Regions from separate parts of the Kocuria oxytropis genome, predicted to be linked through region 2. Evidence: riboswitches for the same ligand, from Rfam matches in the RefSeq annotation. Region 2 holds a riboswitch; the other holds the start of a gene.
The links. A riboswitch is a leader RNA that binds a small molecule or an ion and turns the genes downstream of it on or off. The one in region 2 is predicted to bind S-adenosylmethionine.

Region 1: linked by a shared signal. The riboswitch ahead of QYM41_RS14635 (O-acetylhomoserine aminocarboxypropyltransferase/cysteine synthase family protein) and the one ahead of QYM41_RS01195 (ABC transporter ATP-binding protein) in region 2 are both predicted to bind S-adenosylmethionine.

What each region holds. Positions count from the first base shown of each region.
Region 1 covers NZ_JAVFXA010000016.1:343-3,732, forward strand. Annotated here, with positions in the region: gene QYM41_RS14630 (TrbL/VirB6 family protein) at 1-878, opposite strand, end outside; SAM riboswitch class I at 1,171-1,283, shown strand; gene QYM41_RS14635 (O-acetylhomoserine aminocarboxypropyltransferase/cysteine synthase family protein) at 1,289-2,593, shown strand; partial or broken gene QYM41_RS14640 (PLP-dependent transferase) at 2,595-2,830, shown strand; gene QYM41_RS14645 (DUF1852 domain-containing protein) at 3,013-3,390, shown strand, end outside.
Region 2 covers NZ_JAVFXA010000001.1:253,313-256,702, reverse strand. Annotated here, with positions in the region: gene QYM41_RS01200 (aliphatic sulfonate ABC transporter substrate-binding protein) at 1-397, opposite strand, end outside; gene QYM41_RS01195 (ABC transporter ATP-binding protein) at 557-1,390, opposite strand; SAM riboswitch class I at 1,396-1,501, opposite strand; gene QYM41_RS01190 (CoA-binding protein) at 1,659-2,123, shown strand; SAM riboswitch class IV at 2,194-2,309, shown strand; gene QYM41_RS01185 (LLM class flavin-dependent oxidoreductase) at 2,387-3,390, shown strand, end outside.

The DNA.
Region 1 (3,390 bases), on a different contig from region 2:
GCACCCGCCGCCGCCGCCGCACCAGCGGAGCCCGCCGTGCCTGCAGCACTGGCCCCAGCGGTGCCGTTGGCCCCACCGGCAGGCGAGGACAGACCCGCAGGCGCGGAACCCGAACTGCCCTTCGAGGGCGGCGCGGAGGAGGAGTCAGAGCCGAAGCCGCGTCCCGAGCGCGCCAGGTGGGAGGCTCCCTGCGGGATTGCCGCGCCCATCGCCGCGATGCCCAGCGCCCCGCCGCTGCTACCGCCGGAGGAGGACATCGAGCCCAGGACGGGGCTGAGGAACCCGATGAGCACGGGCAGGGCGAACACGGAGGCGACGATCATCATCAGCCCGGCGGCGAACTGGATCAGCCCGCTGCCGGAGTCCTCCCACACCCCGGTGGTGGACATCTTGATCGCCAACCCGTAGATCAGGGCCGCGGCGGGCTTGTAGAAGGCGAAGGCCAGGGTCCAGGCGATGACCTTCTGGAAGAAGTTCTTCCCCGTCTCGGTGTTCAGGAAGGCGGCGGAGAGGGGCAGGATCCCGGCCATCAGGAACAGCATCCCGGTGCGCAGCACCATCAGCATCAACTGGATGAGGTTCACGATGATGGCCACGACCCCGCCGACGATGATCAGGATGACGTTGCCGCCCAACCACACCGGATCGGCTGCACCGGCGCTGGTGGCGTTGTCGAGGTCCAACAGCTTGAGCACGTCGGTCTGGAAGTCCTCACCGATGGCGGAGTCGATGATCTGTACGGCTAGGGCGTCGGTGCCGGCCACCAGGACGTTGAGGATCGTCACCCCCGAGGCCGTGACCACGGCCAGGGTGAGCAGATTCTTCAGCAGGTCGCGGGCCGGTTCGGCGCGCTGGGTCCAGGCCATCTCTCCGTGCACGGCTCCTGGGGTCCGGTTGACGCCGTTCACCATGCCGTTGATGACGCCACCCCCAGGCGGGAGTCATCTTCTCGGCGCACAGCGCCCTCAACGACGCCCTGGTCTTCCGCCGGGACATCACTGAGCCCACGTGAGGCTCGGTGGTCGGCCGTCACAACTTGTCACAAACCCGGCCCGACGTCGGCCGAGCGCGACCGCCCGGCCCGAATATGTCCCGACGTGTGTCTTTGTGACAGCCGACCCCACCGTCCGTTGGACTAGAGAGCCGTCCATCGAGTGGGATGAGCGCACCACACCATCCAGAGCGGCCGAGAGATCTGGCTCGACGACGCCGCAGCAACCAGTCAGCCGACCCTGGGACATCGGGACCGGCGGGCACGGTGCTACCGCCAGGACCGATGGAGAATCGAATGAATCACCATGCCACCCAACAGGTCCACGCCGGCTACGAGCCCGAGGCCCCCTACTGGCCGGTGGCCGTACCCATCCACCAGACGGCGGCCTACCGCTTCCCCGATCACGCCACGGCCGCCTCGATGTTCCGGTTGGAGACCCCCGGGTTCACCTACAGCCGCACGGGCAACCCCACGGTCGCTGTGTTCGAGAACCGACTGGCGGCCCTGGAGGGCGGGATCGGGGCCATCGGCACCGCCACGGGACAAGCCGCCGTCGCGCTGTCCCTGCTGACTCTGCTTCACGGCGGCAAGCACTTGGTCGCCTCCAGCCAGCTTTACGGCGGGACGGTGGACCTGCTGACGGACACCTTCGCCGGCTTCGGCATCGAGGTCACTTTCGCCGACCCGGCCGACCCGCAGGCCTGGGGCGCGGCGATCCGGCCGGACACCCGCGCGTTCTTCCTGGAGTCCATCACCAACCCGCTGGCCACCCTGCCGGACCTTCCGGCGCTGGCGGACATCGCCCACGCTTCCGGGGTCCCGGTCGTGGTGGACAGCACCTTGGCGACGCCGGTCCTGTACCGGCCACTGGAACATGGTGCCGACGTGGTGGTGCACTCCGCCACGAAGTTCATCGGCGGGCACGGGGCCGTCCTCGGCGGGGCGATCGTGGACGGCGGCACCTTCGACTACGGCGCAGCCCCGGAGCGGTGGCCCCAACTGACCCGGCCCAAGGTCCGCTACGGCGGCCAGGCACTCATCGACCGGCACGGCCGCGGCGCCTACCTGGCGCTGGCGCGCAGCAAGTTCCTGCACGACCTCGGCCCCTCCCTCGCCCCGGCCAGCGCCGCCCAGTTCATCCAGGGCCTGGAGACCCTCGCCGTGCGCATCACCCGGCAGGAGCAGACCGCGCGAACGGTCGCCGAGCACCTGGCCCGGCACCCCACCGTCGGGCGCGTCCACCACCCGGCGATCCCCGGACACCCCAGCGCCGCCCTCGCCGAGAGGTACTTCCCGCACGGCACCGGCTCGGTGTTCTCCTTCGACCTGGCCGCCGGCCCCGAGGCCATCGGCCCGGTCATCGACGCTCTGGAGCTGTTCCAACTCGTGGCCAACATCGGGGATGTGCGCTCCCTGGTCAGTCACCCGGCGACCATGACGCACTGCCGGCTCACCCCCAACCAACGCCGGGCCGCGGGCATCACTGAGACCACGATCCGGCTGTCCATCGGACTGGAGTGTCCCGAGGACCTGATCGTCGACCTCGACCGGGCGCTGGCCACCGTACCGGCCTCGGCCCTGACCGGGGAGACGCGCTGAGATGACCCTCCTGAACGACACAGCACCGACGGACACTGCGCCGACGGCCCGTCGGGGCTTCCACACGACAGCGGTGCACGCCGGCCAGGCACCCGACCCGCTGACCGGGGCGGTCGTGCCGCCGGTCTACCAGACCAGCACCCTCGTGCAGGACGCATCAATGTGCTGCGCGGCGGCCACGAGTACAGCCGGGGGTCCAACCCGACCCGGACCGGTCAGCGCCGCCTCACCGCCGCGGCCCGCGCGGCCCGGGGAACCGGCAAACCGGAGGCCCGGATCGACGTCGTCCGGGCAGCGCCGGGGGTGCCCGGAGCATGACTGAGGCGACCTTCGGGAGGGCAGTGCACGAGCAGCAGGGAAGGACGTTGGAGATGAGTACGGACCTGGGAGGCAGGCCCCCAGCCCACAGTGAGGAATCGATGCATCAGACCACCAGGACGAACGACTTCACGTTCAGTATCAGCACGACCCGCTTCGATGAGGACTACTGCCCGTCGTCCAGTTCCCGAGGCACGACGAACTTCGCGAACCTGGCCCGCGGCGAGAACCGTCGGCAGAACCTCCGCAACACCCTGACCATGATCAATAGTCGCTTCAACGACCTGGCCCACTGGGACAATCCCAGCCGGGATCGCTATGCCGTGGAGATCGAGATCGTCTCCGTGGACCTGCACTTCGCCGCCGACGGCGACGACGCGGCGTTCCCCCTGATCGAGGTCCTCGACGTGCGGATCTTCGACACGCTGACCAATGTGCACATCGACGGGATCGTGGGGAACAACTTCTCGTCCTACCTG
Region 2 (3,390 bases):
GCGCGGTGACCAGGGCGGACCACTCCGGCTGCGAGTACAGGTCGATCACCTTGATCGGGGTGCCGTTGCTGCGGGCCAGCAGCGCCGCGGAGCCCGCGGTGGAGCCGACGTCCACGGCTTCCGCGCGCAGCGCCTCGTTGGCCTTGTTCGACCCGGCGGACTGCACCCACTCCACCTCGGTGCCCTCCTCGGCGAACGCGGCCTCGAGCCAGCCCTTCTCCTTGATCACCACGGACAGCGGGTTGTAGGTGGCCCAGTCCACGCGGACGGTGCCGCCCCCGGCGGCCTCGGCGGGCTCCTCTCCGGAGCCCTCACCGGCCATGCAGCCGGTCAGTCCGAGGGCCAGGACGGCGGCGAGGGCGGGGATCGTGCGGGCGGAGCGCGGGGAGAGGGGCATGGCGGAGCCTTTCGAACGGGGCGGGGCGGGGCGGTGCGGTGCGGGGTGAGTCGGTGCGGTGCGGTGCGTTTCGAGCGGAGCGGTGCGGTGCGGAGCGGACGGGCCGGCCGGTGCGGGCGGGTGCCGCGCGCGGATCAGGGGCGGAGCAGGCGGGCCGGGTCAGCGGGTCGCGGAGTGGTGGGCGTCGACACCCAGGTGGCCCAGCAGCTGCACGCGCAGCTCGGCGAGGACCTCGGAGGCCCGGTCCCGGGGGCGCTCGCCGGGGACGGCGAGCACCGTGCTGATCGAGGCGGGAGCGGTGGGCCCGCTCCGGCCCAGGACCACGATCCGGTCGGCGAGCTGCAGGGCCTCGTCGACGTCGTGGGTGACCAGCAGGACGGTGGTGGGCCGGGCCGCGTGGACCGTGAGCAGCAGGTCCTGCATCTGCAGGCGGGTCAGGGCGTCGAGCGCGCCGAAGGGCTCGTCGAGCAGCAGGACCCCGGGGTCGCGGGCCAGGGCCCGGGCCAGGGACGCGCGCTGGGCCATGCCGCCGGAGATCGCCCGCGGGCGGTGGCCCGCGTGCGCCGTGAGCCCGACCAGGCGCAGGAGGTCGTCGATCACGGCGTCGCCCTCGTCCCGGGGCAGCCCGCGGGGCAGGCCCAGGCGGACGTTCTCGCGCACGGAGCGCCAGGGCAGCAGGCGGGGCTCCTGGAAGGCGACCGCGCAGCGGGGGTCGATGCCGGACACGGGGGTGCCGTCGATGAGCACCCGGCCGCTCGAGGCGGTGTCGAGACCGGCCGCGGCCCGCAGCAGGGTGGACTTGCCGCAGCCCGAGGGCCCCAGGATCGCCAGGACCTCACCGGGGCGCACCGAGACGTCCACGTCCCGCAGGACGTGGTGCGTCTCGTGACCTGCCGGGAAGACCTTGCCGACGTGCTCGAACACCACGGGGAACGCGCGTTTGGGGGTGCTCGGGGCGGTGGGCGGCGCAGGACTGCGCAGAGAAGTGCTCATGATCAACTCCATCGGTCCTGGCATTAGCACCTCGCGCGGAGGATCAGAAGGGATCCGTGCCGGTTGCTGCGACGTCGACGAGCCAGGTCTCTCAGCCGCTCCGGATGGTGACGCCTTCATTGAACGTCCTCGGCGTCCCCCCTGGCAAATCCCACCACCCTCCCGCCCTTCCCGCGAGATGGCAGCTGACGGCGACCGAGCACCGCGCCCCGGTGGCCGCCAGCTGCCATCTCGCGGGAAAGGCGGAGGGGCGTGGAAGGGTGGGGGCATGAGCCGCAACGATCCCGCCGTCATCGACCGTCTCCTGAGCCGGCCCGGCCGGTGGGCCGTGGTGGGGCTGACCGGCACCACGACCCGCCCCGCGCACTCGGTCGCACGGCGGATCCGGAACGAGCTCGGCATGACCATCGTCCCGGTGAACCCGAAGGGCGAACCGGTGCACGGCGAGCCGGGCTTCCGCACCCTCGCCGAGGTGCCGGGGCCGATCGACGTCGTGGACTGCTTCGTCAACTCCCGCCGTGTCGGCGCTGTCGTGGACCAGGCCGTCGCCGCCGGTGCGGCGGCGGTGTGGCTGCAGCTCGGCGTGGTGGACGAGGCCGCGGTCGCGCGGGCGGAACGGGCCGGGCTCGACGTGGTGGTGGACACCTGCCCCCTGATCGAGGTCCGCGCCCGGCTCCGGCGGGGCTGGACCCTGGACCCGTCCCGGACACCGCCGCTCGCTCCGCCCGTCTGAGCCGGCACCGATCCGCGCGGACAGGCTTGCGCCGGGTCCGGGACGACCGGCTAAGCTGTTCCCCGACGACGATGACGAGATCCGACGCGAAGCTCTGGCTGGTCGGACGGCAACCCTCTCCCGTAGCGGGGTGCCCCAGATGAACATCGGGCCGTGGTGCACAACGCTCCGCGGCAAGTACGGCGCCCAGCAGTGCGTCGGACCCGCGAGCAGGTCTCCACGACGCACGGGCGCGGGTCGGCATCGATCCGGGAGGACCACCCATGAGCAAGCGCATCGCCCTGAACGCCTTCGACATGACCTGCGTGGGTCACCAGGCCCCCGGCCTGTGGAAGCACCCCCGCTCCCGGGCGGACGAGTACAACACCATCGAGTACTGGACGGACGTGGCCCAGCTGCTGGAGAAGGGCCTGTTCGACGCGCTGTTCCTCGCCGACGTGGTCGGCTACTACGACGTCTACCAGAACTCGGCGGCCCCGGTGATCCGGGACGCCACCCAGATCCCGGTCAACGACCCGTTCATGCAGATCTCGGCGATGGCGGCCGTCACGAAGCACCTCGGCTTCGGCGTGACCAGCGCGATCACCTACGAGCAGCCGTACCCGCTGGCCCGGAAGTTCGCGACCCTGGACCACCTGACGAAGGGCCGGATGGGCTTCAACGTGGTGACGTCCTACCTGAAGTCCGCGGCGGAGAACCACGGGCTCACGGAGCAGATCTCGCACGACGAGCGCTACGAGATCGCCGAGGAGTTCATGGAGGTCTGCTACAAGCTCTGGGAGGGCTCCTGGGAGGACGGGGCGGTCAAGCGCGACCGGGCGAACGGGATCTTCGCCGACCCGGCGCTCGTGCACCCGATCCAGCACCACGGCACGTACTTCGACGTGCCGGGCATCGGGCTGACCGAGCCGTCGCCGCAGCGCACGCCGCTGATCTTCCAGGCCGGGGCCTCCTCCCGCGGGCGCGCGTTCGCCGGCCGCCACGCGGAGGCCGTCTTCGTGGGCGGCATCCGCCCGGACCTGACCCGCGTGGTCACCGACAAGCTCCGCGACGAGGCGGAGGCCAGCGGCCGGGGCCGGGACGACCTCAAGATCTTCGCGATGCTGCACGTGATCGTCGACGAGACCGACGCGAAGGCCGAGCAGAAGCGCCGGGACTACGAGCGGTACGCGGACACCGACGGCGCGCTGGGCCTCGTGGGCGGCTGGTCCGGGGTGGACCTGGGCCGCTACGACGAGAACGACGTCCTGGAGTACATCAAGACCGA